Regions from separate parts of the Kitasatospora sp. NPDC097605 genome, predicted to be linked through region 2. Evidence: riboswitches for the same ligand, from Rfam matches in the RefSeq annotation. Region 2 holds a riboswitch; the other holds the start of a gene.
What was found. A riboswitch is a leader RNA that binds a small molecule or an ion and turns the genes downstream of it on or off. The one in region 2 is predicted to bind glycine.
Positions count from the first base shown of each region.

Region 1: another riboswitch for glycine. It lies ahead of gcvT (glycine cleavage system aminomethyltransferase GcvT); the one in region 2 lies ahead of gcvP (aminomethyl-transferring glycine dehydrogenase).

Region 1 covers NZ_JBEOSF010000027.1:38,238-53,336, forward strand. The annotation lists gene ABTX81_RS26615 (ABC transporter ATP-binding protein) at 1-237, opposite strand, end outside; gene ABTX81_RS26620 (ABC transporter permease) at 234-1,244, opposite strand; gene ABTX81_RS26625 (ABC transporter substrate-binding protein) at 1,343-3,124, opposite strand; gene ABTX81_RS26630 (ABC transporter permease) at 3,181-4,170, opposite strand; gene ABTX81_RS26635 (enhanced serine sensitivity protein SseB) at 4,646-5,593, opposite strand; gene ABTX81_RS26640 (enhanced serine sensitivity protein SseB) at 5,723-6,520, opposite strand; glycine riboswitch at 6,924-7,030, shown strand; gene gcvT (glycine cleavage system aminomethyltransferase GcvT) at 7,249-8,370, shown strand; gene gcvH (glycine cleavage system protein GcvH) at 8,457-8,840, shown strand; gene glyA (serine hydroxymethyltransferase) at 8,920-10,188, shown strand; gene ABTX81_RS26660 (L-serine ammonia-lyase) at 10,377-11,744, shown strand; gene ABTX81_RS26665 (CAP family protein) at 12,090-12,668, shown strand; gene ABTX81_RS26670 (VOC family protein) at 12,677-13,138, opposite strand; gene ABTX81_RS26675 (ATP-binding protein) at 13,586-14,143, opposite strand; gene ABTX81_RS26680 (L,D-transpeptidase) at 14,264-15,099, opposite strand, start outside.
Region 2 covers NZ_JBEOSF010000018.1:143,610-158,708, forward strand. The annotation lists gene ABTX81_RS21720 (hypothetical protein) at 1-158, shown strand, start outside; gene ABTX81_RS21725 (CPBP family intramembrane glutamic endopeptidase) at 136-924, opposite strand; gene ABTX81_RS21730 (glutamate-cysteine ligase family protein) at 1,040-2,545, opposite strand; gene ABTX81_RS21735 (hypothetical protein) at 2,915-3,535, shown strand; gene ABTX81_RS21740 (DUF5999 family protein) at 3,883-4,074, shown strand; gene gcvP (aminomethyl-transferring glycine dehydrogenase) at 4,162-7,062, opposite strand; glycine riboswitch at 7,302-7,405, opposite strand; partial or broken gene ABTX81_RS21750 (PRC-barrel domain-containing protein) at 7,622-8,011, shown strand; partial or broken gene ABTX81_RS39685 (YsnF/AvaK domain-containing protein) at 8,420-8,833, shown strand; gene ABTX81_RS21760 (MFS transporter) at 8,975-10,465, shown strand; gene ABTX81_RS21765 (DNA polymerase IV) at 10,610-12,016, opposite strand; gene ABTX81_RS21770 (SanA/YdcF family protein) at 12,069-12,773, opposite strand; gene ABTX81_RS21775 (MerR family transcriptional regulator) at 12,896-13,558, opposite strand; gene ABTX81_RS21780 (bifunctional nuclease family protein) at 13,820-14,296, opposite strand; gene ftsR (transcriptional regulator FtsR) at 14,383-15,078, opposite strand.

The DNA of each region.
Region 1 (15,099 bases), on a different contig from region 2:
GGCCCGCTTGGAGCGGTGCAGGCCCATGATGCCGAGCGAGGTGACGGACTTGCCGGAGCCGGACTCGCCGACGATGCCGAGGGTGCGGCCCTTGGCGAGGTCGAAGCTGACCCCGTCGACGGAGCGGACCAGGCCGTCGTCGGTGTCGAAGTGGATCCGCAGGTCCCGCACCGAGAGGAAGGCCTCCTGGCCGCCCGGGGCGGCCGCGCGGGCCGGGGTCTTCTGGAGCTCGGTCACGACAGCCTCACCCGGGGGTCGACAGCGGCGTACAGGAGGTCAACCACGAGGTTGCAGAGGACGATGAAGAAGGCGGCGAGCAGGGTGACGCCGAGGATCTTCGGCAGGTCGTTGTCGGAGATCGCCTGGACGGCGAACTGGCCGACGCCCTGGAGCGAGAAGACCTGCTCGGTGATCAGCGCGCCGCCGAGCAGCAGGCCGAGGTCCATGCCGAAGATGGTGACGATCGGGGTGAGCGCGGCGCGCAGCCCGTGCCGGGTGACGACCTTGGACTCGGCCAGGCCCTTGGCCCGGGCGGTGCGGATGTAGTCCTCGCTCATCGTCTCCAGCATTCCGGCCCGGGTGAGCCGGGCGTAGAGCGCGGAGTAGAGGAAGGCCAGCGAGATCCACGGGAGGATCAGGTTGCGGGCCCACATCAGCGGGTTGTCGGTGAAGTCGACGTACTGGAGGTTGTCCAGGATCGGCCACTCGTAGCTGAACACGGTGAGCAGCAGCGCGCCGGTGAAGAAGACCGGCAGCGAGACGCCGGCGAGCGCGATGCCCATCGAGAGCCGGTCGAAGATCGAGCGCGGCTTGAGCGCCGAGATCACACCGGTGGTGACGCCGGAGGTCAGCCAGACCACCGCGGCGCCGATGGCCAGCGAGATGGTGACCGGGATCCGCTTGGTCAGCTCGGGCCAGACCTCCAGGTGGTTCTTGAAGGAGTAGCCGAAGCAGGGCACGTGGCAGGTGGCCGGTTCCGGGCCGAACTTGTACTCGGCGCCGGTGACCAGGGCCTTGAGGAAGTTCCAGTACTGGGTGTACAGCGGCTGGTCGAGGCCGAGGTTCTGCTTGACCGCCTGGATCGCCTCGGGAGACGGGTTCTTCCCGATGTACTGGGTGGCCAGCTGGTCGACCGTCTCGCCGGCGAGGCGCGGGAGCAGGAAGAAGATCGCGAAGGTGACCGCGCTGACGACCAGCAGCAGCACCGCGGCCGCGAGGATCCTGCGGATGATGTAGGCAAACACAGTTGGTCGGCTCCGGCCGCCCGCCGCCGTCCGGGGTCCTCCGGACGGCGGCGGGCGCCGCTGCCTTCACCTGCCTTCAGGGATGCGGAGCCAGGCTCTTACTTGGTGGTGCCGATGTTCAGGTAGTCGTACTCACCCGAGAAGGCCGGCGTGGACACGAGGTTGGTGGCGTTCTCCGGGCGGTACAGGAAGACCTTGAAGTCGGTCAGCGGGACGTAGACCGCCTGCTCCATGACCTTCTTGTCGATGTCGCCGTAGATCTTCTCGCGGGCCGCCCGGTCCGGGTTGGTGGCGGCCTCGTCGAGCAGCTTGTTGATCGTGGGGTCGTTCAGCGACGCCAGGTTGCTGTTGCCGGAGGCCTTGATCGCGCGGCCGTCGACGATCTGCTGCAGGAAGCCGTAGCCGGTCGGCCAGTCGGCGCCCCACTGCATCATCATCAGGCCGATGTTGTGCTCCTTGGCGAACGCCGGAGCACCGGCGCTGTCGGCCAGGTACTTGCCCTGCGGGAACTGCTGGATCTCGGCGTTGATGCCGACCTTCTTCAGCGCGGCCTGGATCGAGGTGGCGGCGGCGACCTCGGTGGCGCGCTCGGTGCGGGCGGAGAGCACGGTGTTGATGCTGTCCTTGCCGCAGGCCTTCAGGGCCTCCTTGGCCTTGGCCTCGTCACCCTTGTTGTCCTTGGTCTCCCAGACGTTGAAGTCCTGGTGGCCCGGGATGTCCGGCGGGAGCACGGTGTTGGCGACCTGGCCGCGGACCGGGCCGCCGAGCGCGGTCTGCACCGAGACCTTGTCGACCGCGTACTGGACGGCCTTGCGGCACTCGATGTTGTCGAACGGCGCCACATCGGTGTTGATCGCCATGTAGACCAGGCGGCCGCCGTAGGCGTTGTCGGTGTTGGCCTTCAGCTTCGGGTTCTGCAGGATCTGCGCCTGGGTCTGCGGGTCGACACCGCCGCCCACCAGGTCGACCTGGGCGTTGCCGGCCAGCAGGTCCTTGTCGATGGTGGCCTGGTCGATGTTCATCCGCAGCACGATCTTGTCCGGCAGCTGCTTGCGGATCGGGTCGGTGGCCGGGTCCCAGTTGGTGTTCGGGACCAGGACGGCCTGCTTGCCGTCCTCGTAGGACTCGAACTTGAAGGAGCCGGAGGAGGCGATCTTCTTGACGTACTCGGCGCCGGTGTCCTTGGCCTGCGGGACCGGGGCCGTCTGCGGGGCGCTGACCAGGTAGTCGAAGTCGGCGAAGGCGTGCTTCAGGTGGAAGACGATGGTGAGGTCGTCGGGCGTCTCGATCGACTTCAGGTCGCCGGTCTTGTCCTTGTACGGACCCGCGTACGGCGCGTCCGGGTTGTCGACCAGCAGCTCCTTGAAGTACGTCGGGCCGTTGGAGTTGACGTCCGGCGCGAAGTTGGAGCGCTCGACGGCGTACTTGACGTCCTTCGAGGTGATCGGGGTGCCGTCGTCGTACTTCAGGCCCTTGCGCAGCTTGTACGTCCAGGTCAGGCCGTCCGCGCTGACCTGGCCGAGCGACTCGGCGAGGTCCGGGACCAGCTTGTTGCCCGCCTCGCCGGCGCCCGGCTGGAAGGTGGTGAGCGGACGGCCGTACAGGCGCGAGAAGTTGTAGATGTACGCGTAGTACGTGTTGCCCGGGTCGAGCGAGTCCGGGGCACCCTTCATCTCGAAGGTGACCGTCCCGCCCTTCTTGTCCGAGGCGTTGACGATGTTCTTGGTGGCCGCGTTGGCCCCGGAGCCGCCGCCGGCCTCGGTGCCGCCGGTGGCGGTGGACTTGGCGTCGTCGCTCTTCGAGCTCGACGAGCAGCCGGTGACGACCAGCACCGCGGAGGCGGCGAGGGCGGTCAGCGCGACGGTACGGGACCTACGCATGGGTGAGATCAACCCCTTGAGGAAGTGGTGGCCGAACGAGGGATCCTGACGCTTGGTCAGTTGCTCTTGGGATCGAGGGCGTCACGCAGCCCGTCGCCGAGCAGGTTGAAGGCGAGCACGGTGAGGAAGATCGCCAGACCGGGGACCACCATGTACTGGGGGTCCACCTGGTAGTACCGGATCGCGTCCTGGAGCATGCCGCCCCAGGAGGCCTGCGGAGGCTGGATGCCGACGCCGAGGAAGCTCAGCCCGGCCTCGAAGAGGATGTTGGTCGGGATCAGCAGGGTCGAGTAGACCAGGATCGGACCGACCAGGTTGGGCAGCAGTTCCTTGAACAGGATGAACGGCCCCCGGGCGCCCAGGCTGCGGGCCGCGTAGACGAACTCGCGCTCGCGCAGGGAGAGGGTCTGTCCGCGCACGATCCGGCCGATGTAGGGCCAGTTGAAGAAGCCGATCACGAAGATCAGCACCATGATGTGCAGCGGGAGGCCGTGCAGGCCGAACGCGCCGCCCTGCAGCGAGGTCGAGATCGCGATGGCGAAGAGCAGCAGCGGGAAGGCGAGGAAGACGTCCATCACCCGGCTGATCAGGGTGTCCACCCAGCCGCCGTAGTAGCCGGCCATGATGCCGAGCACGGTGCCGATGGTGTTGGACAGCACGGTCGCGCCGAAGGCGACCAGCAGGGAGACCCAGGAGCCCTCGATGACCCGGGTGAGCAGGTCGCGGCCCTGCAGCGGGTCGACGCCGAGCGGGTGGTCCCAGCTCATGCCGCCCCAGTCGCCCATCGGCAGTCCGCCGAGGTCGGCGTCCAGCAGGTCCTGGTGGAGGGCGTCGGGGTCCAGGCCGAAGACCGACTCGATCGGCTTGGCCAGCACGGCGAGCAGGATCAGCAGGATCACCACGATGCCGCCGGCGACGGCGGCCTTGTCCCGTTTGAAGCGGGTCCAGGCGATCTGGCCGAGCGAGCGGCCCTCGATCTTCTTGGCCGGGCTCGCGGCGGCGTCTGCCCCCGGTGCGTTGCCGGCGGTCTTGATGGGTGCGGTCATGGTCAGTTCGGTCCCCTCGCCGACGGTGGCCGGCCCACGGGTGCCGGACGCCGGGATCGGCGGCTCGGCTGGTGCGGACGTGCTTGGGTGCGGACATGCGGAAGTGCAGGTACGGGGGTGTTCCCAGCGGTACGACGTGCTCAGTACTGCTGCCACGCGGGATGGGCGTCACGTGGATGATGCGGCCCGTCAGCGCGTCCGCCTTTGTGAGGCGCCAACCACGCGCGGTGGGCTGTTGCAGAACTCTCTGCCATCCGAACTGGCTTACGCCAGCCCTGACAACCGACAGATGCCCAACTGTGATCTGTCCGCATGCACCTCCACGATCTTCGGCATATCCCTCTTCACACAGCTGTAACAGCCATGTCAAGATGTCTGCCACCCACTTCGGCGAGATCGTCCGGAAAAACGCCGAAACCGGCCTGACAAGGTGTCAAGCCGGTTCCGGTGGTCGGCGTTTGGCGCGTTCGTCCGGTCAGCGACCGGGGTAGCCGGGCCACGGCTGCTGGGGCGGCGGCTGCTGCCCGGGCCAGCCCGGTGCCGGCGGATGCGTGCCGTAGCCGAAGCCCTGACCCTGGGCCGGGCCCTGCTGCGAGGCGTACGGCGGCGGGGGCACCGGCGGGTACGGGCCCGTCTGCGGCCGGCCGTGCCCGGCCGCCTCCCGGTCGTAGAACGGGCGCGCGTTGGCCCGCATCCACAGCGCCACCGGGTCGTACTCGTCCGCCATCGCCACCGTCGAGACCGCGAGGCCCTCCGGCGCGACCGCGATCGCCCGCTGCATCAGCGCCCGCACGGCCTCCACCGTGGGCGGCGAACTCTCGTACAGGTCCAGACCGATGGCCAGGTACGGCTCGCCCACCGACGGGCGCACCCAGGCCCGGCGCAGCGCCTTCACCGCGCGCACCTCGGCCGCCTGCCGCTCCAGCAGCGCGAAGAACTGCTGCGCCGGCACCTGCGGCTCGCTCAGCTTCAGCGGCCCGGCCGGCAGGCGGTCCAGGCCCGCCGCGACCCGCCGCAGGTCCGCCCACGGCACGCCCACCCCGCCGCCCGGGGCGTGCGGGTTCAGCCACAGGCCCCACCGGGTCCGGTACAGCGAGGCCGCGATCTCCCGGCCGGTGATCACCTCGTGCGCCCGCGCCCAGCCGGACGCCGCCAGCTGCTCGGGCGAGGTGACGGCCGGCGCGTAGCCGTGACCGCTGATCTCCATGTTCCCGTACTGGGCGTCCGGACTGCCCGGCGTGCCGTGCCAGAGCAGCATCCAGACCCGGCCCTCGGCGAGCGCGTGCAGCATCGTCTCGTAGGCCTCGTAGCGCTCCGGCGCCACCTCGCGCAGCGCGCGTTCCAGCGCGCCCGGATCCGGGCGTCCGGTGGGCGCCTGGCCCCAGGGCCCCGGTGCACCGCCAGCTACCGATCCCGCACTCATGCGCCCACCTCGCTGCGCTTCTTCGTTCCTCGTCCGTCACCGGCGGCCCGGCGGCCGTCAGCACGCACCCTATGGGGCGGCCGCCGACCGCCGCCACGCCGACGTGCCAGGGTTCGTACCGCCGCCGGATCAGCCCCGCACGTAGAACGGCGCGACCCGGTTCACCAACCAGTCGACCACCGGATCGTCCGCGAGGTCGAGCAGTACGAGGTGGACGCCGCCGGGCAGCGGCGCGGTTCCCAGCGCTCGCCCCAATGCCTCGTTCACCGCGGCCGGGTCGGCCGGGGCCCCCGGGTCCAGCTGGACGCCCACGAACATCACGGTCGGCTCGCCCTCGACGCTCGCCAGCGCCCGCCGCGCGGTCAGCACCCCCGGCAGCGCCGCGAGTTCGCCGCGGCAGGCGGCCAGGAACGCCTCCGGGTCCTCCCCCGGCACCGGCTCGCGCAGCGCCACCCGGCCGCCGCCCTCCGGCGCGTCCGGGGCGGCGTCCCAGCGGTCCTCGCGCGGCCCGCGGCGCAGTTCGGCCACGCCCTCCGGCGGCACCGGGATGCCCACCGCCGCCTCGGGGTTCACCGCGATCCCCACGCCCAGCGGCAGGCCGCGGGCGAACTCCCACACCGGGGCGACCGCGAACGGCATCCCCGGCGCCTGCTGGAGGAAGACCTCCTGGGAGGAGAACACCGGGACATAGGGGTCGCCGGCCAGTTCGATGATCGGCAGGTCCAGTGACTGCCCCTGCGGGTCGCCGCCCGACGGCAGCGGGATCCAGACCTGGCTGCGCGCCAGCACCTCGATCACCCGGGGGGTGGCGCCCGGGTCGCCGAGCGCGGCGGTGAGCACCTGCTCCAGCTCATTGGCCGGCCACGCGCCGCCCGGCGGCATCGCTTCCGCCCCGCCCCACCCCTGCTGCTCCACCGGGTACCCCATGCGCCGCCGTACCGCCCTCTGCTCGCCGATGCCCGCAGCCTAGCGTTTCGGCCCCTCCCCCCGACGGGCGAGGCGGCACCCGGCGAGCGAGCCTGCGGGCCGCGCCGGGTCGGAGCGGCCCGCAGGCGAGCCGAGCGCACCCGGCGAGCGAGCCGAAGGGCCGCGCCGGTGCCGAAAGGGAGGAGCGACAAGCGAGCGACGGAGGAGGGAGTGCCGGAGCGAGGAGCGTCGGCGCCGGGTCGGAGCGGCCCGGAGGCGAGCCGAGCGCACCCGGCGAGCGAGCCGAGCGCAGAAAGAGGCCCGCGTGATGGAGGGCCCCCTCCCCTTGTTCCCGTGGACGTGCCATGATGTGCGCGTCTGCGGTGGCATCCACCCAGGCCCCGTCAACTCCATACCGGCCGCTCGAACCCGCGCGGGAGAGTCCGGAGCGCCCCCGTCAGGAGGCGCAGCCGGCGCCGAAGGAGCAAGTCCTCCCCGGAATCTCTCAGGCACCCCTACCGCACGGGTTAGGCACATCTGGAAAGCGGCGAACGGCCCTGCCGTCCGCCCACCCACGGTGCAAGCCGCCATGCTGTCCTCACAGGGCAGTGGACGGTGAAGCTCTCAGGTTCGACGACAGATGGGGAGACCCAGCCGCCGCATGCCCGCGTGCAGGGTCCGCCGCCCTCGAAACGGGGCCGGTCCCGGCGCGCGCACCCCTGAGTGCCCCGACCGAGGAGTTCCTGGCCATGTCGTCCCTCCGCCTCACCGCGCTCGACGCGCTGCACCGCGCCCTCGGCGCCACCATGACCGACTTCGCCGGCTGGGACATGCCGCTGCGCTACGGCAGCGAGCGCGAGGAGCACCTCGCCGTCCGCACCAAGGCGGGCCTGTTCGACCTCTCCCACATGGGCGAGATCACCATCACCGGCCCGCAGGCCGGCGAGATGCTGGACCACGCCCTGGTCGGCTTCGTCTCCGCGCTCGGCGAGCTGCGCGCCCGCTACACCATGATCTGCGCCGAGGACGGCGGCATCCTGGACGACCTGATCGTCTACCGCCTGCGCGAGGACGCCTTCCTGGTCGTCGCCAACGCCTCCAACGCCCAGCTGGTGCTGGACGAGCTGATCGCCCGTGCCAAGGGCTACAACGCCGTCGTCTCCGACGACCGCGACGCCTACGCGCTGATCGCCGTCCAGGGCCCGGAGTCCACCGCGATCCTGGCCGGCACCACCGAGGCCGACCTGCCCGGCCTGAAGTACTACGCGATCCTCCCGGCCCAGGTGGCCGGCCGCGACGTGCTGCTCGCCCGCACCGGCTACACCGGCGAGGACGGCTTCGAGATCTTCTGCAACCCGGGCGACGCCGAGCAGATCTGGCAGGCGCTGACCGAGGCCGGCGCCGACCGCGGTCTGATCCCCTGCGGCCTGTCCTGCCGCGACACGCTGCGCCTGGAGGCCGGCATGCCGCTGTACGGCCACGAGCTGTCCACCGACCTGACCCCGTTCGACGCGGGCCTCGGCCGGGTGGTCCGCTTCGACAAGACCACCAACGAGGGCGCCTTCGTCGGCCGCAAGGCCCTGGAGCGGGCCGCCGCCGAGGCCGAGGCCAACCCGCCGCGGGTGCTGGTCGGCCTGGTCTCCGAGGGCAAGCGGGTGCCGCGCGCCGAGTACACCGTGGTCTCCGCCGACGGCGAGCCGATCGGCCGGATCACCTCCGGCGCGCCCTCCCCCACCCTGGAGAAGCCGATCGCGATGGCCTACGTGGACGCCGCCCACGCCGCCCCCGGCTCCACCGTCGCGGTGGACGTGCGCGGCAAGCACGAGCCGGTCCAGGTCGTGGCGCTGCCGTTCTACAAGCGCGCCCGCTGACCCGTCCCCCACCTGTTTCCCCGCGAGGAACGTCCGCGCGCCGGGCCGCTTCGTCGTACCCGCTTCCCATCCTGGAGAATGACGCCATGAGCAACCCCCAGCACCTGCAGTACACCGCGGAGCACGAGTGGCTGACCGCCGCCGACGCCGACGGTGTGTCCACGATCGGCATCACCCAGCACGCCGCCGACGCCCTCGGTGACATCGTCTACGTGGAGCTCCCCGAGGTGGGCGCCACCGTGACCGCCGGTGAGACCTGTGGCGAGCTGGAGTCGACCAAGTCGGTCAGCGACCTGTTCTCGCCGGTGACCGGTGAGGTCACCGAGGTCAACGAGGACGTCAAGAACGACAACAGCCTGGTCAACGGCGAGCCGTTCGAGGGTGGCTGGCTGTTCAAGGTCCGCGTCGAGTCGACCGGTCCGCTCCTGAGCGCCGACGAGTACACCGCGCTCACCAACCCCTCGGCCTGAGCCACCGCCGGGGGCGGCCGCCGCACCCGCGGCCGCCCCCTGGCCAAGCCTCCCCCTCTCCTCCCGGGAAGACCCCACCATGACGGTTCTGAACCAGTCCCTGCACGCCCTCGACCCGGAGATCGCCGCCGCGGTCGACGCCGAGCTGCACCGCCAGCAGACCACCCTGGAGATGATCGCCTCCGAGAACTTCGCCCCGGTGGCGGTCATGGAGGCCCAGGGCTCGGTGCTGACCAACAAGTACGCCGAGGGCTACCCCGGCCGCCGCTACTACGGCGGCTGCGAGCACGTCGACGTGGTCGAGCAGATCGCGATCGACCGGATCAAGGCCCTGTTCGGCGCCGAGCACGCCAACGTCCAGCCGCACTCCGGCGCGCAGGCCAACGCCGCCGCGATGTTCGCGCTGATCAAGCCGGGCGACACCATCCTGGGCCTGAACCTGGCCCACGGCGGTCACCTGACCCACGGCATGAAGATCAACTTCTCCGGCAAGCTCTACAACGTGGTGCCGTACCACGTGAACGACAAGAGCGGCCAGGTCGACATGGAGGAGGTCGAGCGCCTCGCCAAGGAGCACCAGCCGCAGCTGATCATCGCCGGCTGGTCCGCCTACCCGCGCCAGCTCGACTTCGCCGAGTTCCGCCGGATCGCCGACGAGGTCGGCGCGCTGCTGATGGTCGACATGGCCCACTTCGCCGGCCTGGTCGCCGCGGGCCTGCACCCCAACCCGGTGCCGTTCGCGGACGTGGTCACCACCACCACCCACAAGACCCTGGGCGGCCCGCGCGGCGGCGTCATCCTCTCCAAGGCCGAGCACGCCAAGAAGATCAACTCCGCGGTCTTCCCCGGCCAGCAGGGCGGCCCGCTGGAGCACGTCATCGCCGGCAAGGCCGTCGCCTTCAAGGTCGCCGCCTCGGAGGACTTCAAGGAGCGCCAGCAGCGCACCCTGGACGGCGCCCGGATCCTCGCCGAGCGCCTGCTCCAGGACGACGTCACCGAGGCCGGCGTCTCCGTGCTGTCCGGCGGCACCGACGTCCACCTGGTCCTGGTCGACCTGCGCAACAGCGAGCTCGACGGCCAGCAGGCCGAGGACCGCCTGCACGAGGTCGGCATCACGGTCAACCGCAACGCCATCCCGAACGACCCGCGCCCGCCGATGGTCACCTCCGGCCTGCGGATCGGCACCCCGGCGCTCGCCACCCGCGGCTTCCAGGCCGAGGACTTCCGCGAGGTCGCCGACATCATCGCCGAGGCCCTGAAGCCGGCCTTCGACGAGGGCACCGCCGAGGCGCTCAAGGCCCGGGTCACCGCCCTGGCCGAGAAGTACCCGCTCTACCCGAACCTGTAAGTCCTGTCGTTCGGCCTCCGGTGACCGGGCTCACGCCGCCCGGACACCGGGGATTCCGGGGCACCGCGCACACTGGAGAGTGCGCGCGGTGCCCCGTCCCGTGTCGCCGCCCGACCGACCCGTCCAGCCACCGCCGTCCTCCCCTCCCTGCCGGCACCACCCACGAGACCAGACAAGGACGTCACTCCGTGGCCATCAGCGTCTTCGACCTCTTCTCCATCGGCATCGGTCCGTCGAGTTCCCACACCGTCGGCCCGATGCGCGCCGCCCGGATGTTCGCCCGCCGCCTGAAGTCGGAGGGCCTGCTGACCGAGGTGACGGCCGTCCGCGCCGAGCTGTACGGCTCGCTGGGTGCCACCGGCCACGGCCACGGCACCCCCAAGGCGGTGCTGCTGGGCCTGGAGAACGCCTCCCCGCGCACCGTCGACGTCGACCAGGCCGACCGCGACGTCGAGCGGATCACCGCCGAGAAGCGGATCAACCTGCTCGGCGTCCACGCCATCGACTTCGACCCGGACAGCCAGCTGGTGCTGCACCGGCGCCGCTCGCTGCCGTACCACGCCAACGGCATGACCCTGTGGGCCTTCCGGGCCGACGGCTCCACCGTGCTGGAGAAGACCTACTACTCGGTCGGCGGCGGCTTCGTCGTCGACGAGGACGCCATCGGCGCGGACCGGGTCAAGCCCGACGACACCGTGCTGAAGTACCCCTTCCGCACCGGCGAGGAGCTGCTGCGGCTCACCCGGGAGACCGGCCTGTCCATCTCCGGCCTGATGCTGGAGAACGAGAAGGCCTGGCGCAGCGAGGAGGAGATCCGCGCCGGACTGCTGGAGATCTGGCGGGTGATGCAGGAGTGCGTCCGGGCCGGCATGTCCCGCGAGGGCATCCTCCCGGGCGGCCTCAAGGTGCGCCGCCGCGCCGCCGCAGCCGCCCGCGCGCTGCGCGCCGAGGGCATCGGCCCGGCCAACGCGATGGAGTGGGTGACCCTCTACGCGATGGCGGTCAACGAGGAGAACGCCTCCGGCCGCCGGGTGGTCACCGCCCCGACCAACGGCGCGGCCGGCATCATCCCCGCCGTCCTGCACTACTACCTGAACTTCATCCCGGGCGCCGACGAGGACGGCATCGTCCGCTTCCTCCTGGCGGCCGGCGCGATCGGCATGCTCTTCAAGGAGAACGCCTCCATCTCCGGCGCCGAGGTCGGCTGCCAGGGCGAGGTCGGCTCCGCCTGCTCGATGGCCGCCGGCGGCCTCGCCGAGGTCCTCGGCGGCTCCCCCGAGCAGGTCGAGAACGCCGCCGAGATCGGCATCGAGCACAACCTCGGCCTCACCTGCGACCCGGTCGGCGGCCTGGTCCAGATCCCCTGCATCGAGCGCAACGGCATGGCCTCCGTCAAGGCCGTCACGGCCGCCCGGATGGCCCTGCGCGGCGACGGCCGCCACCACGTCTCCCTCGACAAGGCGATCAAGACCATGAAGGAGACCGGCGCCGACATGAAGATCAAGTACAAGGAGACCTCGCGCGGCGGCCTCGCCGTCAACGTCATCGAGTGCTGACACCGCCCCCGCCGACGCCCGCGCCCCCGCCCTCCCGGCGGGGGCGCGGGCGTTTCAGGGCCCAGCCGGCCAGAACGATCGCCCGCACGCCGGCAGGTCGGCGAAGGCCGCCGAGGCGTCGGTGGTCACCACCGTCCGAGCGGTCGCCGGCGCCGTGGCCGCGGTGATCAGGTCGTGGGCGCCGCGCGGGCGGCCCTGTCGACGGACCCGGGCCATCAGCCGCGCGTCGACCCGCCGACCGCGCGCTCACTCGCAGGAGTGAACCATTCCGCATCCGGCCCGTCCGGGGTTCCGGCGCCTGCCATCGTGGCCGGACCGACACCCCCACCAGCCCCCGGAGCACGGATGAAGAACACCCGAACCGGCCTCCGCGCCCTCACCGCCCTGCTGCTGGCCACCGCCGTCGGCGTGGCCGGTGCCGGGCCGGCGGCGGCCCGCGCCGCGTTGCCGGACGCCACCGACGCGGCCTTCGCCGACGACTGCCTGCGCGCCCACAACGAGTACCGCGCCCGTCACGGCGTCCCGGCGCTGACCCCGGACCCCGCCGTCCAGGAGCACGCCAGGGCCCGGGTCGCCCGGCTCTCGACCTCCGAGGGCCTCTCCGGCGGCCACGACGGCCTCGACCCCGCGTACGGCGAGAACCAGTCCTGGTTCGGGAACGGCTCCGCGGTCCGGGCCGGCTGCCGCCAGGCCGTGGACGCCTGGTACGCGCAGCACAGGGACTACGACTACGACCGGCCCGACTACTCCGCCTCCACCGGCCTGTTCACCCAGGTGGTCTGGAAGTCCTCCACCCGCCTCGGCTGCGCCCGCGCCTTCGGCCGCGGCGGCACCTGGTACGAGACGTACATCGTCTGCGACTACGGGCCGGCGGGCAACGTCCTCGGCCAGTTCCCCCAGAACGTCCTCCCCCCGCGCACCTGACCGGCGGGTCAGCCGGCGGACACCCGGCGCAGGAGTTCGTCCGGCGTGAGGTCCTCCAGGTGGGTCAGGAAGATCCACACATGGCCCGAGGGGTCCTTGAGGACGGCGGTGCGGTCGCCGTGGAACATGTCCGTCGGCGGCTGCAGCACCTCCGCGCCGGCGGCCGCGGCCCGCTCGACGAGGGCGTCCACGTCCGGCACGTAGACGTGCAGGGCGACGCTCGTCCCCCCGAGCACGGCCGGGGCGGTGAACGGCGCGCCGTCCCCGGCGTCCCCCAGCATCAGCACGGACCGCCCGATGCTGACCTCCGCGTGCAGCACCCCGCCCCCGGGCCCGTCGATCCGGATGTCCTCCCGGGCCCCGAACGCCCGTACGTAGAAGTCGATCGCCGCACCGGCGTCGTCGACCATGATGTGCGGAACGGCCGCGTACCGGTAACGCCCGGGAACGACGCCGTCGGTGCCGGTCATGGTGGGATCCCCCTCCGTGGACGCCGCCGGCCGACTCACCGGCGGTCTGGGGATCACGGTAGGAATTGAAGCGGACTTCAGGTCAAGCGACGGCGCTCCGGACGGTCACAGATCGTTCCGATCATGAATAATCTCAGGCTGTGGCGTGAACCTATGCAAATTCCCAAGGTGAACTAGGTTACAAACCTTGAAATCCAAGCCACCTGGTTTGCCCACATGCTGAGATCCATGCGATAGTCGAAGCGTCCGACGGCGGGCGCCACCGACTGGCGCGCCTCGCCGTGGGCGACGGAGAAACTTCGGCCGGCCCGACCTGGCACGGCCGACGTCCATCGCGCGGCACGCACCCCCTTGGCCGGCGCGATGACTTGCAGGGGCCCCCAGCCACCGGACCACGGTGATACCGGGGGCCCCGCGTGTTTTCCCCGGACGGGGCCCGGGCCCGGCTCAGACCCGCTCGCGGACCTTCAGCTCGAACCAGACGCCCTTGCCGCGCGGCAGCAGGTCGGCGCCCCAGCGGTCCGCCAGGTCGTCGACCACCTGGAGCCCGCGCCCGCGCTCGTTGACCGGCAACGGGTCCGCCAGGACCATGCACGGCAGCGCCCGTGAGGAGTCCCGCACCTCCACCCGGACCCAGCCCGGCTTGCGCACCACGTGCAGTCCGATCGTCCGACCGGCGGCATGCCGCACCGCGTTGGCGACGAGCTCGCTGGTGAGTAACTCGCCGACCTCCAGGTGCTGGTGCAGGTCCCAGGTCTCCAGGGCCGCGAGCACCAGCCGGCGCGCCAGCGGGCCGGTCGCGGGCCGGGACGGCAACCGCACCTCCCGCGGCGCGTCCCGGTCGCACAGTCTCCCGACGTACAACTGCTCCAGCTCGTCGGAGCTGAGCCGCTCCAGTGCCACGAGGGCGTCCTGGAACGGCGCCCACGACGCGTCAGCGACCAAGCTGGATCCCGGAAGTGATGACTGATCTGTTTCGCCCCAACCCGCCATGCGGACCATCATTGCGGAACGCAAGCGGCCGCGTACGGACAATGAGCAAACGATCACTGGGTGTTTCGGCATATGCCGCATGCAACCCGAACCCGCGTTCGGGCAGGTCCGGGCCGTGCGACGGGCCGGCGGCTACCAGGCGCTCCAGTCGAGGTTCCAGCCGCCGAGGCCGTTGTCCGGCGCGACCCGGCCGCGGTCGGAGTTCTGCACGGTGACGATGTCCCCGATCAGCGAACCGTCGTAGAACTTGCCCGCCGAGGTGCCCGGACCGCCGCCCTCGACGTCCCTCAGGCCCACGCAGCCGTGGCTGACGTTGGTCTTGCCGAAGGGCAGGGGGTCGGCCCAGTAGTTGCCGTGCACATAGGTGCCGGAGTCGGTGAGCCGCATGGAATGCGGGGCCTGGAGGTCGTAGGGGGCGCCGGTCATCCCGGGCAGGGTGCTGGAACGCATCCGCACCACGCCCTCCTTGGACATGACGACCATGGTGCCGTTCCAGGTCGGGTACTCGGGCGAGCCGGAGGTGATCTCCACGACCGAGCTCTGGCCGTCCTGGTCCACCGTCATCCGGTGGGTCCTGGCGTCAACCGTCGAGATCTGGGATCGCCCGATAGTGAAGGGCTCGTCCCGGTCGACTCCCCCGTAGACGCCCGGCGCGATCTCCACGCTCTTCAGCCGGTACTGGACGGTGACCTGCGTGCCCGGGGTCCAGTACTTCTCGGGACGGAAGTCCAGCCGGCGGTTGCCGAACCAGTGGCCCTTCACCACGGTGCCGTCGCTGGTCCGGAAGGTGACGCCCTTCGCCACCGCCTCCTTGTTCTTCACGTCCTTGTCGAAGGAGACCGAGACGATCATGCCGACGCCGTAGGTGGCGCCGTCCTCGATGTTGTCGCTCGCCTTCGCCTCGCGCTCGGGCGTCAGCGTGGTGAAGCTGCTGTCCGCCGAGGCGACCACGCCGCCGGCGTCCGCCG
Region 2 (15,099 bases):
CGCCCCGGCTGGTCCGCAACTCGCTCCTGCGCCGCGACCGCCTGCTGCTGACCGTCGACCCCGGCCCGGGACTCGAACGCCACCACGTGGACCGGCTGCTGTCCCGCCCGCCGCGCCCCCGGGCGGTGCCCACGATCAGCCGGTGGGCAGCCAGCTGACGTGCCCGGCGAGCAGCGCGTACCCGACGAACGCCACCGTGTCGATCAGCGCGTGCGCCACCACCAGCGGCATCACCCGCCCCCACCGCCGGTACAGCAGGCAGAACACCACGCCCATCACGATGTTGCCGACCAGCCCGCCGACCCCCTGGTACAGGTGGTACGAGCCGCGCAGCAGCGAGCTCGCCGCCAGCGCCGCCGGCCACGTCCAGCCCAGCTGCCCGAGCCGGCGCAGCAGGTAGCCGAGGACGACGACCTCCTCCAGGACGGCGTTCTGCCAGGCCGACAGCACCAGCACCGGGATCCGCCACCAGACGTCCGGCAGCCCGGACGGCGCGACCGTCAGGTTGTAGCCGGCCGCCTGCGAGGCCAGGTAGAGCGCCAGCCCCGAGCCGCCGATCGCCGCCGCGACGGCCGCGCCCCGGCCGAGGTCGCCCAGCTTGCGCCCGAGGTCGAAGCCGAGCACCCGCAGCGTGGTGCCCTCGCGCACCAGCAGGTAGCCGACCAGCACCACCGGCATCAGCCCGCGGCCGATGTAGTAGAGCTGCCAGACCAGGTCCAGCCAGGGCCGGCCGGGGGCGCGCGAGCCGTTCAGGGTGGCCACCTGCTGGCCCAGCTTCAGGGTCTCGGTGAGCGAGCCGGTGAAGCTGATCAGCGCGCCGATGCCGCTCGCCCCGAGCGAGAGGCCGAGGACGGTCAGCAGCTCCACCCCGAGCAGGCGGCGGGTCGGCGCGGCGGTCTCCGGTACGGTCGGGACGGTCGTCACGGGGGTGCTCCAGCACGGGCGGCGGCGGACGGACGGCGCTCCGGGCGCCGGCGGACGGCCGTCGGCGGACCGGAGCGATCATCCTTCCACAGCGCGCCCGGCGCTCCCGGGCCCGCTACCCCACCGGCCAGGTGTGCACCGGCTCGCCGCCGCGCATGTGCTCCATGTACCGCCGGGTCATCGCCGCCAGCGCGGCCGGCCGCTCCATCCCGTGCTGCTCGCGCAGCCGGTGGAAGGTCGCGCTCTGCCAGGACGCGCCGTTGACCCGGCGCAGACAGCGCTGCTCGATGATGCCGAGGTAGCGGTCCCGGTCGGCGGGCTCCACGCCCCACGCGTCCAGCCCCTGGTAGGCCATCGGCAGCAGCTCGTTGAGCACCAGGTCGACGGCGGGGACGGTGGTCAGCCCGCCGCCGCGCCCGGCCCGGCCCGAGCGCGGCCACTGGAACACCGCGTCGACGCCGTACCGGGCCGCCTGCTGGAAGTTCTCGTCGGCCTTCTCGAACGGCAGCCTGGTCCAGATCGGCCGGGACTGCTCGGCCAGCACCCGCACCACGCCGTAGAAGAACGCCGCGTTGGCGAGGGTGTCGGCCACCGTCGGCCCCGCCGGCAGCGCCCGGTTCTCCACCCGCAGGTGCGGCACCCCGCCGCTGACGTCGTACACCGGGCGGTTCCAGCGGTAGATGGTGCCGTTGTGCAGCCGCATCTCGCCCAGCCGCGGGACGCCGCCGGAGGCCAGCACCTTGGCCGGGTCCTCGTCGTCGCAGATCGGCAGCAGTGCCGGGAAGTACCGCAGGTTCTCCTCGAACAGGTCGTACGCCGAGTCCACCCAGCGCTCGCCGAACCAGGTGATCGGGCGCACGCCCTGCGCCTTGAGCTCCGCCGAACGGGTGTCACAGGCCTGCTGGAAGAGCACCGGACGGGTCTCCCGCCACAGCTCCCGGCCGAACAGGAACGGCGAGTTGGCGCCGAGCGCGAGCTGCGGACCGCAGATCGCCTGAGCGGCGTTCCACACCGAGGAGAACCGTTCCGGCGTCACCTGGAGGTGCAGTTGCAGCGAGGTCGCGGCGGCCTCGGCGACCATGGTGATGGACTCCAGCTGGAGGTGTTCGACGCCCTCGATGTCCAGCGTGATGTCCTCGCCCCGGGCGGCCAGGATCTGGTCGCTGAGCAGGCTGTACCGCTGGTTGTGGGACATCGCGTCGAGGCCGGTGTGGTCCGGTTCCAGGGTCGGCAGGATGCCCACCATCACGATCCGCGCGCCGGCCTCCGCGGCCCGCCGGTCGGCGTAGCGCAACCCGGTGTCGAGCTCCTCGCGCAGTTCCTCGAAGACGTGCCCGAAGAGCCGGTGCGGGGCGATGTTGACCTCGATGTTGAAGCGGCCCAGTTCGGTCTGGAAGTCGGGCGAGCCGATCGCGGTGAGCACCTGGGCGTTGTTCAGCAGCGGAAGGCCCTGCTCGTCGGCCAGGTTGAGCTCGATCTCCACCCCCATGACGCCCTTCGGGCGGTCGAACCGCTCCTCCCGCAGCATCCGGCCGAGCGCGTCGAGGCAGGACTGGAGCTTGCGCCGGTACATCTGCCGGTCCGAAAGGTCCGCCCGGGTCGCCACGACCTTCTCGCCCATGGTCTCCTCCTCCTGAGCCGGCCGGCCCCCGACCGTGCAAGCATCATGCCCACCCCGAAGATCGATACCCGAAAGCTTCGATTGGCTTGCATTGCAAGGAAACTGATGCCGTATCAGCCCATCTGCCGACTTGCCCGGGGCCACCGCCTGTGATAAACAGGTCACCCTGCGCACCTGTTCGAGTAGAATTCGCACTGCGCCACGGCCCGGCCCGCCATCGCCGCGAGACCCCCGGCGACGACGGCCGCGCCGGCATCGCGATCCTGCCCAACCGGACAAGGCCCAGGTCCCGTCACCGTCGACGCACCAGCCAGCCATGCCGGTATGCCGCACTCGCACGCCGATCTCGCACGGAGAGGCGACCTTGCCATGACTCTGCAGACCCCCCAGCCCCCGCCCAGCGCCCTGCGCGCGGTCCTCGCCGCGCTCGACTCGGAGACCGCGCTGCGCCAGCCCGCCGCCGCCGCGCTGCGTCATCCGACCGGGCCGCTCCTCCCCGCGCACCCGCTCGCCGTCCACGTCCTGGAGGGGCCGCGGGCCGAACTCGCCGCCGCCCGGCGGACGGGGTGGCGCTTCCTCATCAAGGACGGCACCGAGGTGGCCGCGGCCGCCGAGGTGGTGCAGGGGGCGGAGGGCCACACCTTCTCCCACTTCACCGCCGGTCCGTACCTGGACTCCACGCTCCGCGCGCTGCGCGAGGCCTGGCAGCTCGCCCAGTCCGCCCGGTCCCGCTGCCAGCCGCGGCTGCTGACCTTCCCCGGCCAGTACGCGACGGCGCTGTGGCTGCACTGCCCGGACGGCGGCCCCGCCGCCGACCTGCTGATCCCGCTGGCCCCGGCCCCGATGGGCGTCACCGCGCACCGCGCCCACCCGGCCGCCGACGTGCTGCCGCTGCTGGCCCGGACCCCCGTCGCCCGGACCGAGGTGGACCCGCGCCCGCTGCTGCTCGGCACGGCGGACGGCGCCCGGCTCCCCTCCGGGGCGCTCTAGGACGCGCGGCCCCCGGGCCGTCCGGCACCCGGCCCGCCACCCGGACGGGTCATCCGGCATGGCCCGACCAGGCCGCCCGCCGGATGGCCCGGTCGGGACCGCCCGCGCCTCCCGACCACCTGAACGGGTGATCTCTGCCCGGGGGTTGTGGCGCATGTCACGAAATCGCTGCGCGCGCGTCCGCAGATGCCGACACTGGGAACCAGCGTGGAAGGACCTCCTGTCCTACCCACTTGAGCGCTGGTCCACACCTGGCCCGGCGCCGGACAGAATCCGACCACCGCGGCGGCGCCCACCGGCGACACCGCGTCACGGGGAGGATCGCAGAGCGAAGCGAGGGTACGCGTATGTGCCAGCACCGTCCTGAGTGCCCGTCGGCCGAGTCCGAGGACCGCGAGGCCGCCGTCCCGGTGGCCTGTCACCCGGAGCAGGGGTGGAGCCTGCTCTGCAACGGCGTCCTGCTGTTCGAGGACACCGGTGAGCTGCTGCCCGACGGCCGGGTGATCGCCCCGCGCCGCCCGGCCGCGAGCGCGGTCTGAGCCGCCGGCCTCCACGGGGGAACGAGCGCGAAGGGCAGGGCCCCGGCGGACGGATCCGCCGGGGCCCTGCCTGGTGTCCCGCGCCGGTCAGACGCCGTACTCGTCCAGCGGCGGGCAGGAGCAGACCAGGTTGCGGTCGCCGTACGCGCCGTCGATCCGGCTGACCGGCGGCCAGTACTTGTCCGCCGGGTTCACGCCGGCCGGGAAGACCGCCTCCTGCCGCGTGTAGCCGTGCGCCCAGTCGCCGGCCAGGGTGGCGGCGGTGTGCGGGGCGTTGCGCAGCGGGTTGTCGTCGGCCGCCCAGGCGCCCGAACCGACCTTGTCGATCTCGGCCCGGATCTCGATCATCGCGTCGCAGAACCGGTCGATCTCGAACAGGTCCTCGGACTCGGTCGGCTCGATCATCAGCGTGCCGGCCACCGGGAAGGACATGGTCGGCGCGTGGAAGCCGTAGTCGATCAGGCGCTTGGCGATGTCGTCCACCGTCACGCCGGTCTCCTTGGTGAGCGGGCGCAGGTCGATGATGCACTCGTGCGCCACCAGGCCGCCGGGGCCGGTGTAGAGCACCGGGAAGTGCGGGGCCAGCCGCTTGGCGATGTAGTTGGCGTTCAGCACCGCGACCTGGGTGGCGCGCTTGAGGCCCTCGCCGCCCATCAGCCGGACGTACGACCAGGAGATCGGCAGGATGCCCGCCGAGCCCCACGGGGCGGCCGAGATCGGGCCGACGCCGGTGGCCGGGCCGGCCTCCTCCTGGAGCGGGTGGTTCGGCAGGTACGGCGCGAGGTGCGCGCGCACCGCCACCGGGCCGACGCCCGGGCCGCCGCCGCCGTGCGGGATGCAGAAGGTCTTGTGCAGGTTCAGGTGCGAGACGTCCGCGCCGAACTTGCCCGGCTTGGCCAGGCCGACCAGCGCGTTCAGGTTGGCGCCGTCGACGTACACCTGGCCGCCGGCCTCGTGCACCAGGCCGCAGATCTCGGTGATCTGGGTCTCGTACACGCCGTGGGTGGACGGGTAGGTGACCATCAGCACGGCGAGGCTGTCGCGGTGCTGCTCGATCTTGGCCTTGAGGTCCTCGACGTCGACGTCGCCGTCGACCAGGGTCTTGACCACGACCACGCGCATGCCGGCCATCACCGCGGAGGCGGCGTTGGTGCCGTGCGCGGAGGACGGGATGAGGCAGACGTCGCGCTGGGTGTCGCCGTTGGCGTGGTGGTAGGCGCGGACGGCCAGCAGGCCGGCCAGCTCGCCCTGGGAGCCGGCGTTCGGCTGGATGGAGACGGCGTCGTAGCCGGTCACCTCGACCAGCTGCCGCTCCAGCCCGCGGATCAGGGTGAGGAAGCCCTCGGCCTGGTCGACCGGCGCGAAGGGGTGCAGCTGGCCGAACTCCGGCCAGGTCACCGACTCCATCTCGGTGGTCGCGTTGAGCTTCATGGTGCAGGAGCCCAGCGGGATCATGCCGCGGTCCAGCGCGTAGTCCCGGTCCGACAGGCGGCGCAGGTAGCGCAGCATGGCGGTCTCCGAGCGGTGGCTGTGGAAGACCGGGTGGGTCAGGTACTCGTCCTGGCGCAGCAGCGCCTCGGGCAGCGCGTCGGCGCTCTCCGCCACCTCGACGCCCTCGACGCCGAACGCGGCCCAGACGCCCGCCAGGTGCTCGCGGGTGGTGGTCTCGTCGGTGGAGACCGAGATCCGGTCGGCGCCGTCCTGGAAGACGTTGACGCCCTGGGCGCGGGCGGCGGCGGCGATCTCGGCGGCGCGGCCGGGGACGACCGCGGTGACGGTGTCGAAGAACTCGCCGTGCAGCAGCTCGACGCCGCCGGCCCGCAGGCCCTCGGCGAGGGCGGCGGCGTAGCGGTGGGTGCGGCGGGCGATGTCGGCCAGGCCGTCCGGGCCGTGGTAGACGGCGTACATCGAGGCCATCACGGCGAGCAGCACCTGGGCGGTGCAGATGTTGCTGGTGGCCTTCTCGCGGCGGATGTGCTGCTCGCGGGTCTGCAGGGCCAGCCGGTAGGCGCGGTTGCCGTCGGCGTCGACGGAGACGCCGACCAGGCGGCCGGGCAGCGAGCGGGCGTACTCGGCGCGCACCGCGAGGTAGCCGGCGTGCGGGCCGCCGAAGCCCATCGGCACGCCGAAGCGCTGGGAGGTGCCGCAGGCGATGTCGGCGCCGAGCTCGCCCGGCGACTTCAGCAGGGTCAGCGCGAGCAGGTCGGCGGCGACGGCGACGATCGCGCCCAGGCCGTGGGCCTGCTCGATCAGCGGGGCGAGGTCGCGGACCACACCGGTGGCGCCGGGGTACTGGAGCAGCACGCCGAACACGCCGCGCTCGGCGATCTCGGCCGGGATGCCCTCGGACAGGTCGGCGACGACGACCTCGACACCGGTGGGAACGGCCCGGGTGTTGATCACCGCGACGGTCTGCGGCAGGGTCTCGGCGTCGACCAGGAAGACGCCGCCCTTGACCTTGGTGACGCGGCGGGCCAGGGCCATCGCCTCGGCGGCCGCGGTGCCCTCGTCCAGCAGCGAGGAGCCGGAGGTGGGCAGGCCGGTCAGGTCGGAGACCAGGGTCTGGAAGTTGAGCAGCGCCTCCAGGCGGCCCTGCGAGATCTCCGGCTGGTACGGGGTGTACGCGGTGTACCAGGCCGGGTTCTCCATGACGTTGCGCAGGATCACCGGCGGGGTGAAGGTGCCGTAGTAGCCCAGGCCGATCATCGACGTGAGCACGGTGTTGCGGCCGGCCAGCTCGCGCAGCTCGGCGAGGACCTCGGCCTCGCTGCGGCCGGCGGGCAGGTCGAGCGCGGTGATCGAGCGGATCGCCTCGGGAACGGCGGCGGTGGCCAGCTCGTCCAGCGAGCCGTAGCCGACCTGGGCCAGCATCTTCTCCTGCGCGGCGGCGTCGGGGCCGATGTGGCGGTTCTCGAAGGGGCTGGCCTGTTCGAGCTCGGTGAGGGTCGCGGGGGTGGTGGGGCGTCCCGAGTTCGGCTGGGCGTTCATGGTGGTCGAGGCCTCCTGGTCACGGACCGGCGGGGGTGCGCACGCCGGGCGCCGCACCGCTGCGGACAGCAGCGGACGGCCCGGTCGGACGTACCCGACAGGCCTCCCCCTCTGTCATCGGGACCTGAGAGCTTCGCCCGCACGGAGCGCCGTGGGACGCCCCGCCGGCTTGCACCGTCGGTGAGGGTGGGGTCCGCCGGCTCCCTCGCCCGCGATCCTGCCCTGCTTTCCAGAGTGACCTATCCCGCACGGTACGGATGCCTGAGAGATTCCGGGGAGGAGTTGCTCCTTCGGCGCCCCGACCAGCGGTTTCCGCTGTCGGGGACTCTCCCGAGCGGGCTCGGCGGTCGCGCCCAGGGTACCAGCGGGAGGCCCCCCGATCACGGGTGCGTCAGGTCGTCCGGCCACTTCGCCGCCGACGGCGGCGATGACCCGGTCGGCGCAGCCCCCGCCCCGTCCGGCCGCGCCCCGCTCGCACCTGTCCGGTTCATGGCTTTTGGTGTGAAGTGGCGTTGTCCTGCGGGCGTACCGCGAGCTCACCGCACTGGAGGAAAGAAGCGTGCAGACCGACATCGACCCCCGGGACCTGATCGGCCACAAGGCGGTCGACCGCAACGGGGACAAGATCGGCACCATCGACGAGGTGTACCTGGACGACGCCACCGGCCGGCCCGAGTGGGCCGCCGTCCGGACCGGCATCTTCGGCCGGGACGCGTTCGTCCCCCTGACCACGAGCGAGTTCGCCGGCGACGAGCTTCGGGTGCCCTACGACAAGTCCCTGGTGAAGGACTCACCGGACTTCGGCGTGGGCCAGCACCTGTCGCCCGCCCAGGAATTCCAGCTCTACCGCTACTACGGCCTGGACACCCCGGCCGAGGGACGGTCGCCGGCGGCCGGCGAGGTCCCGCGGGCGGAGGCCGACGACCTCGACTTCGGCACCACCGCCGGCACCGGCGCGGCCGCCGCCCACACGCCGGCCGCCCACCCGCCGGCCCCGCACACGACGGCCCCCGCCACCAACGGGACGGGCGCGACCCACGGCACCAACGCGGCCCGCCCGGCCAAGCAGCTCACCTTCCACCGGGCGGCCGACCTCGACAAGCCGGCCGACCCCACCCCGGAGACGCACATGCGGCCCCTCGCCACCCCCGCGCCGGTCGCCCCCTCGACGCCCCCCGCCCCGGCCCCCGCCGCGGCCCCGGCTCCCGTCACCCCCGCTCCCGCTCCGGCGCCCGTCCCGGCCGACGCGGCACCCACCGCACCGCAGCCCGCCGCCGAGCCGCACCCTCGGCCCGCGCGGCCGGCGAACGACCCGGGCGCCTCCTCCCCCACCGGCCGGGTGGAGATCACCTGCCGCGAGGAGCGCCTGGACATCACCACCGAGTGGCATGTGATCGGCACCGCCAGGCTGCGCAAGTACGTGACCAGCGAGCAGGTGGAGCGCCGGGTCCCGGTGGTCCACGAGCGGGTCCGGGTGGAACGGATCCCGGTCGGCGAGGCCGAGCGGGCCGCGCTCGACGAGAAGGAGATCGCCGAGGCGGTGGAGGAGGTCACCCTGCGCGAGGAGCGCCCGGTGGTCCGCAAGTACCTGGCCCCGATCGAACGGGTCCGCCTGGTGATCGAGCGGTACACCACCGAGGAGGTGGTCCGCGAGGAGCTGCGGCGCGAGCAGGTCGAGGTCCACGACAACGCCGCGGCACCGACCGCTCCGGCCTCCCCTCCGCCGGCCGCGCCCCCGGCCCGCCCGGTCCCGGCCCGCCCGCTCGTCTGACCCCGCCCCCCGAGGGACCCCGGCCGCCGCGGCCGGGGTCCTTCCTTTTTACCAAGGCTTAACCAATGAATATTTGACACTCTGAAGTATCTCCCGGCATGGTTACTTCAGTTCATTCACTATGTACGGGAGGAAGCAACCGTGAGTGAGGCACCACAGCCCACCACCGCGGCCGAGAAGCAGAGCAGCGCCCGGGTCCTGCCGGCCCTCATCCTGGCGATGCTGTCGTTCAGCGTGGTGCAGACCGCGGTCGTCCCGATCCTGCCCTCGCTCGCCAAGGAACTGAGCGTCTCCGGCTCCAGCATCACCTGGCTGATGACGGCCAACCTGCTGTCGGCCGCCGTGCTGACCCCCCTGCTGGGCCGCTTCGGCGACCTGCGCGGCCGCAAGCCGATGCTGCTGATCTCGCTGGCCGGCCTGGTCGCGGGCTCCGCGCTCGCGGTCTCCACCCACTCCTTCACCTGGCTGGTCGTCGCCCGCGTGCTGCAGGGCGCCGGCGGTGGCGTGCTGCCGCTCGCCATCAGCATCGTCCGCGACGAGCTGCCCAAGCAGAAGGTGACCGGCGGCGTCGCCGCCATCAGTGCCTCGATGGGCGTCGGCAGCGGCCTCGGCCTGGTCGCCACCGGCCTGCTGCTGGAGCACTGGAGCTACAAGTCGATCTTCTGGATGGGCCTGGTCTTCGGCCTGATCGCGGTCGCCCTGGTCGCCCTGCGGGTGCCCACCGACCCGGTCACCGACAAGGACGGCGGCGCCGACCCGCTCGGCGCGCTCACCCTCGCCGGCTGGCTCTCCGCCCTGCTGGTCGCGGTCAGCCAGGGCAACAACTGGGGCTGGACCTCCACCAAGACCCTGGGCCTGTTCGCCGTCGCCGCCGTGGTCGCCCTGATCTGGGGCGTCATCGAGGTCAAGGTCGCGCACCCGCTGGTCGACATGAAGATGATGTCCCGTCCGGCCGTCGCCTTCACCAACCTGGCCGGCCTGCTGATCGGCTTCGGCATGTACGGCTCGTTCATGGTCATCAGCAACTTCGCCCAGACCCCGGAGAAGCTCGCCCACTACGGCTTCACCGCCACCGTGCTGCACGCCGGCGTGATGCTGCTGCCCTCCGCCCTCGGCTCGATGGTCGCCGCCCCGCTCGGCGCCCTGCTGATCGCCCGCCGCGGCCCGCGCCTGCCGCTGGTCCTCGGCGGTGTCCTCGGCGCCGTCGCGATGGCCTACCTGGCCCTGCGGCACAGCCACGAGGGCGACATCTACCTCTCCTCGGCGATCTTCGGCCTCGGCATCGGCCTCGCCTTCTCGGCGATGCCCGCCTACATCAACGGCGCCGTCCCGGTCGAGCAGAGCGGCATCGCCAACGGCATGAACGCGGTGCTGCGCACCGTCGGCGGCGCGATCGGCACCGCCGTCATGGCCGCCATCCTCACCGGCGACACCATGAAGCTGCCGATCCCGGTCTCGCTGCCCACCCTGGACGCCTACCAGCACGCGTTCTGGACCGCCGCCGTGGTCTGCGTCGTGGCCGGCGCCGTCCCCTTCCTCATCCGCACCGTCAAGCCGGCCACCTCGGTGACCCTCGGCAACCGGACCGCGGACCTGACCTCCGGCCGTGAGCCGGTGAAGACCGACGCCTGACGAGGCGTCCGACCCGCGCCCAGGGACAGGGCGCGGGGACCGGACCCGGACGGTCGCCGAGGGCATCGCGACCGTCCGCGGCCCGGAACCGCACGCGGCCCCACCCGGCACTCCCGCCGGGTGGGGCCGCTTCGCGCTCGCGTCCTACTCGTCGTCGTCCACGTCCTCGGCCGGCCACCCCTCGCGCAGCGGCAGCGGCCTGGCCGGCTCCAGCGCCGGATCCTCGATCGCGAAGGTCCGCACCCGCCCCGGCCCGCTCCACGGCGTCTCGAAGCGCACCGTCACCCGGCCCACCCCGCTGCCCTGCACCCACCCCGGCCCGTACTCCGCGTGCCGCACGTCCTGCCCCGGAAGCCAGCGCCGCACCACCGCGGCCTCCTCCTCGACCGCCTCCGGCTCCTCCTCCGCGCCGGCCCCGGCACCCGCCGCGGCCGCGGCCTCCGCCTCCTCCCGGACGGCCTGCGCGAACAGGTCCTCCTGGGTGTAGTCGGCCAGCTGCGCCACCCCGACACCCAGCAGCCGCACCCCGCCGGTGATGTCCACCTGCGAGGCCAGCCGCCGGGCCGTCTCGACGATCACCGTCTCGTCGTCCGTCGGGCCGCGCAGCGTCTCGGAGCGGGTCAGCGTCGAGAAGTCGAAGCGCCGGACCTTCAGCACCACGGTCCGCCCCGAACGCCCCGCGCCGCGCAGCCGCCGCACGCACCGCAACGCGAGCGCCTCCACCTCCCGCAGCACCCGGTCCCGGTCGGCCAGGTCCACCTCGAAGGTGTCCTCCACCGAGACCGACTTGGCGTCCTGGTCCGCCACCACCGGCCGGTCGTCCAGACCTATCGCCATCTGGTGGACACCGACCCCGTGCGCCCGGCCCAGCAGCTGCACCAGCTCCGCCTCACCCGCCGCGGCCAGCTCCGCCACCGTGGTCAGCCCCGCCCGGCGCAGCACCTGCTCGGTGGCCGGGCCGATCCCCGGCAGCGCCCGCACCGGCATCGGCCCGAGCACCGCCCGCTCCTGCCCCGGCTCGATCAGCACCAGCCCGTCCGGCTTGGCCTGCTCGGAAGCGATCTTGGCCATCAGCTTCGACCCGGCCGCCCCGACCGAGGCGGTCAGCCCGGTGCGCCGCTCGATGTCCGCCCGCAGGTCCTCCGCCAGGGCCAGCACCAGCCGCTCCCCCGTGCCGTGGTCCGCCTCGGCCAGCACCGGGCCGTACGGACCGGCCTCCAGGTCGACGAAGGCCTCGTCCAGGCTCAGCGGCTGCACCAGCGGCGACAGCTCCCGCAGCAGCGCCATCACCAGCTCGCTCACCTGCCGGTACGCCTCGAAGCGGCCGGCCAGGAAGGCCGCGTTCGGGCAGAGCCGGCGCGCCTGCGCCATCGGCATCGCCGAGTGCACCCCGAACCGCCGCGCCTCGTAGGAGGCCGTCGAAACCACCCCGCGCCCGCCGAGACCGCCGACGATCACCGGCTTGCCGCGCAGGCTCGGCTTGGCCGCCTGCTCCACCGACGCGAAGAAGGCGTCCATGTCGAGGTGGATGATGCTCGGCAGTGACCGCACCCGCCGATCATGCCGCACGGGTCCGACAACACCGCCGAACCCGGCCGCCGCCTCAGCGCGCGGCCCGCTCCCGGCCGGCGTCCGCCAGCGCCCGCGGTATGCCCGGCTCGCTCGGGCCGAGGAACAGCGGGTCCGGCCGAAGCCAGGCGTTCAGAGCCGCCTTCCCGGCCCCCGGGATCTCCCGGAGCCCGCCGTACAGCCAGGTGGCGTCCCGCACCTCCGGCACCCCCACCGCGTACGACTCGATCCCCGCCGCCTCGCAGAGCGCCAGCGCCCGGCGGACGTGGAAGTCCTGGCTCACCAGCACCGCCCGGTCCACCCCGAAGATGCGGTGCGCCCGGGTGCAGGAGTCCCAGGTGTCGAACCCCGCGTAGTCGCCGACCACCCGCACCTCCGGCACCCCGTGCTCGATCAGGTACCCGCGCATCGCGTCGGTCTCGTCGTAGCCGCTCCGGCCGTTGTCGCCGGTCACCAGGATCGCCTGGACCTTCCCCGTCCCGTACAGCTCCACCGCCGCGTCCAGCCGGTGCGCCAGGTAGGGCGAGGGCCTGCCGTCGAACAGCCCGGCGCCGAACACCACCGCCACCGGCGCCGGGGGCGCGCTCGCCACCGTCCCCACCCGGTCCCCCGCCGCCAGCCACAGCCAGGCACTCGGCGCGAGCGCCAGCGAGCAGCCGACCGTCACCAGCTGGAACAGCCGCCGCTGCGCCGGCCGCCGGCGCAGCCGAAGGCCGAGCCGCACCGCCCGGCGCGCCAGCAGACCGGGGATCCCGGGACCGAACCGCACATGCCCTCCCTCAACTCGGTTCACCCCGGGCACGACGACGCCGTGGGCCCGGACGGTTCCCCGTCCGGGCCCACGGCGTCGCTCGAATGTTCCTACACGGCCCGGTTGCGCCGCTGCGCCAGCTCGTCCGCCGGGTCCTGGCCGACCACCGTCTCACCGGTGTCCGTCCGCTCCGCGTGCAGCCGCACCAGGGTCAGCTCCAGCTCCCGCCAGACCGCGCCGACCGCGATCCCGAAGACCCCCTGGCCGCCCTTCATCAGGTCGACCACCTGCTGGGGGGTCGTGCACTCGTACACCGTCGCGCCGTCGCACATCAGCGTCAGCCCGGCCAGGTCGGCGACCTCGGCGGCCTGCAGATGGGCGACCGCCACCCGGATGTTCTGCAGCGAGACGCCGGCGTCCAGCAGCCGCTTGACGATCTTCAGCAGCAGGATGTCGCGGAAGCTGTAGAGCCGCTGGCTGCTCGCCGGGTACACCGAGCGCACACTCGGCTCCAGCAGGCCGGTGCGGGCCCAGTAGTCCAGCTGGCGGTAGGTGATCCCGGCCGCCGCGCAGGCGGTGGGACCCCGGTAGCCGATCAGCTCGGACGTCGGTGAGAGCCGCTCCAGGGCCGGCTGGCCGGGCTGCACCGCGGGGAACCGGCCCACCCTCGGCAGCTCCGCCGTCCGGGGCAGTTCGGTCACCTTGCGGGTGGTGCGCGGCAGGTGCACGGCGCACAGGCCTCCCGCGGCCACTTCATCGCCAGTGCCGGTCATGCCTACCTCCGTCCACTCGTGCTGCGGGCAACCCAGACCGCGGGCGATCGGGCACCCGGGCAGCTCCTCCTGACGGTAGGCAGTCCCCCATGGCCCGTCAACGATCGCCACGCCGAGCCGAACAGACCACGTCACTCAGGAGAGTGGTTTTTCGTGCCCCTAGTGTGGGTAGGTGCGAGCATTTTGGCAAAACAGCCGTATCACCTACGGCACCTCGGCCCGCCGGCCGGTTCCGCGGCGCCCCCGGGCCGCGCCCCGGCCCTACTGCGGGCCGCCCCCGCCGAAGTCCTCCGGCGACACCTGGTCGAGGAACTCGCGGAACTTCTCGACCTCGTCCTCCTGCTCGTCCGGGATCGCGATGCCCGCCTCGGCGAGCACCTCCTCGCTCCCGTAGATCGGCGTGCCGGTGCGCAGCGCCAGCGCTATCGCGTCGGACGGCCGGGCGCTCACCTCCACCCCGCCGGCGAAGACCAGCTCGGCGTAGAAGACGCCCTCGCGCAGATCGGTGATCCGGACCTCGGTGAGCTGCTGGCCGAGCGCCTCCAGGACGTCCTTGAACAGGTCGTGCGTCAGCGGGCGCACCGGCGTCATGCCCTGCTGGGCGAAGGCGATCGCGGTCGCCTCGCCGGGGCCGATCCAGATCGGCAGGTACCGATCGCCCCCTACCTCCCGCAGCAGCACGATCGGCTGGTTGGAAGGCATCTCCACCCGGACACCCACGACGTCGAGCTCATTCACACAGGCAACCCTATGGCTCCCGACCCGGATATGAAAGCGCAGCGCCGACACCGCTGGTCAGCGCGGTGGGCCCGCAGGGGCCCGGGTCACGACCGGATCCGCAGGCCCGCCTGGACCATCGCGGCGTGCAGCCGGACGGACAGCGTCGCGAGTTCCCGGGCGGTCGCCTCGGCGTGCGCCCTGGTCTGCGGGTTGCGGTGCCGCCGCAGCGGCGCCACGACCTGCTCGACCAGCGCGACCTCCCGGTCCGCGGCGGCCTTCATGGCCCGCAGGTGGCGCGGCTCCAGCCCGTACCGGCCGAGCTCCGCGACCAGCCGGGCGACCTGCAGCGCCTCGCCGTCGTAGCCGCCGTCCGGTCCGGGCGCGACCAGCCCGTAGGACTCCCACTCGGCCAGCTCGGCCTCGCCGGACTCGGCGGCCGCCAGCAGCTCGGCCCGGCCCAGCCGGACCCCGGTCGAGGCCTCGGCCGCGGCGGTCAGCTCGCGGTCCGCCTCCTCCAGCGGCCCGGGCCGGGCGTCCGCGGCCGCGGGCAGCGCCGGCGGGTTCTCGCCGCGCTCGATCGCGTCGAGGTGCTCGCGGATCACCCGCAGCGGCAGGTAGTGGTCGCGCTGCATCCGCAGCACATAGGCCAGCCGCTCGACGTCGGCCGGGCTGAACTTGCGGTACCCCGAGGGGGTGCGCTGCGGCTCGACCAGCCCCTCCGCCTCCAGGAAGCGGATCTTGGAGATGGTGACCTCGGGGAAGTCGTCGCGCAGGAAGGCCAGCACGGCGCCGATGCTCAACAGCTCGTCACCACCGCGCCG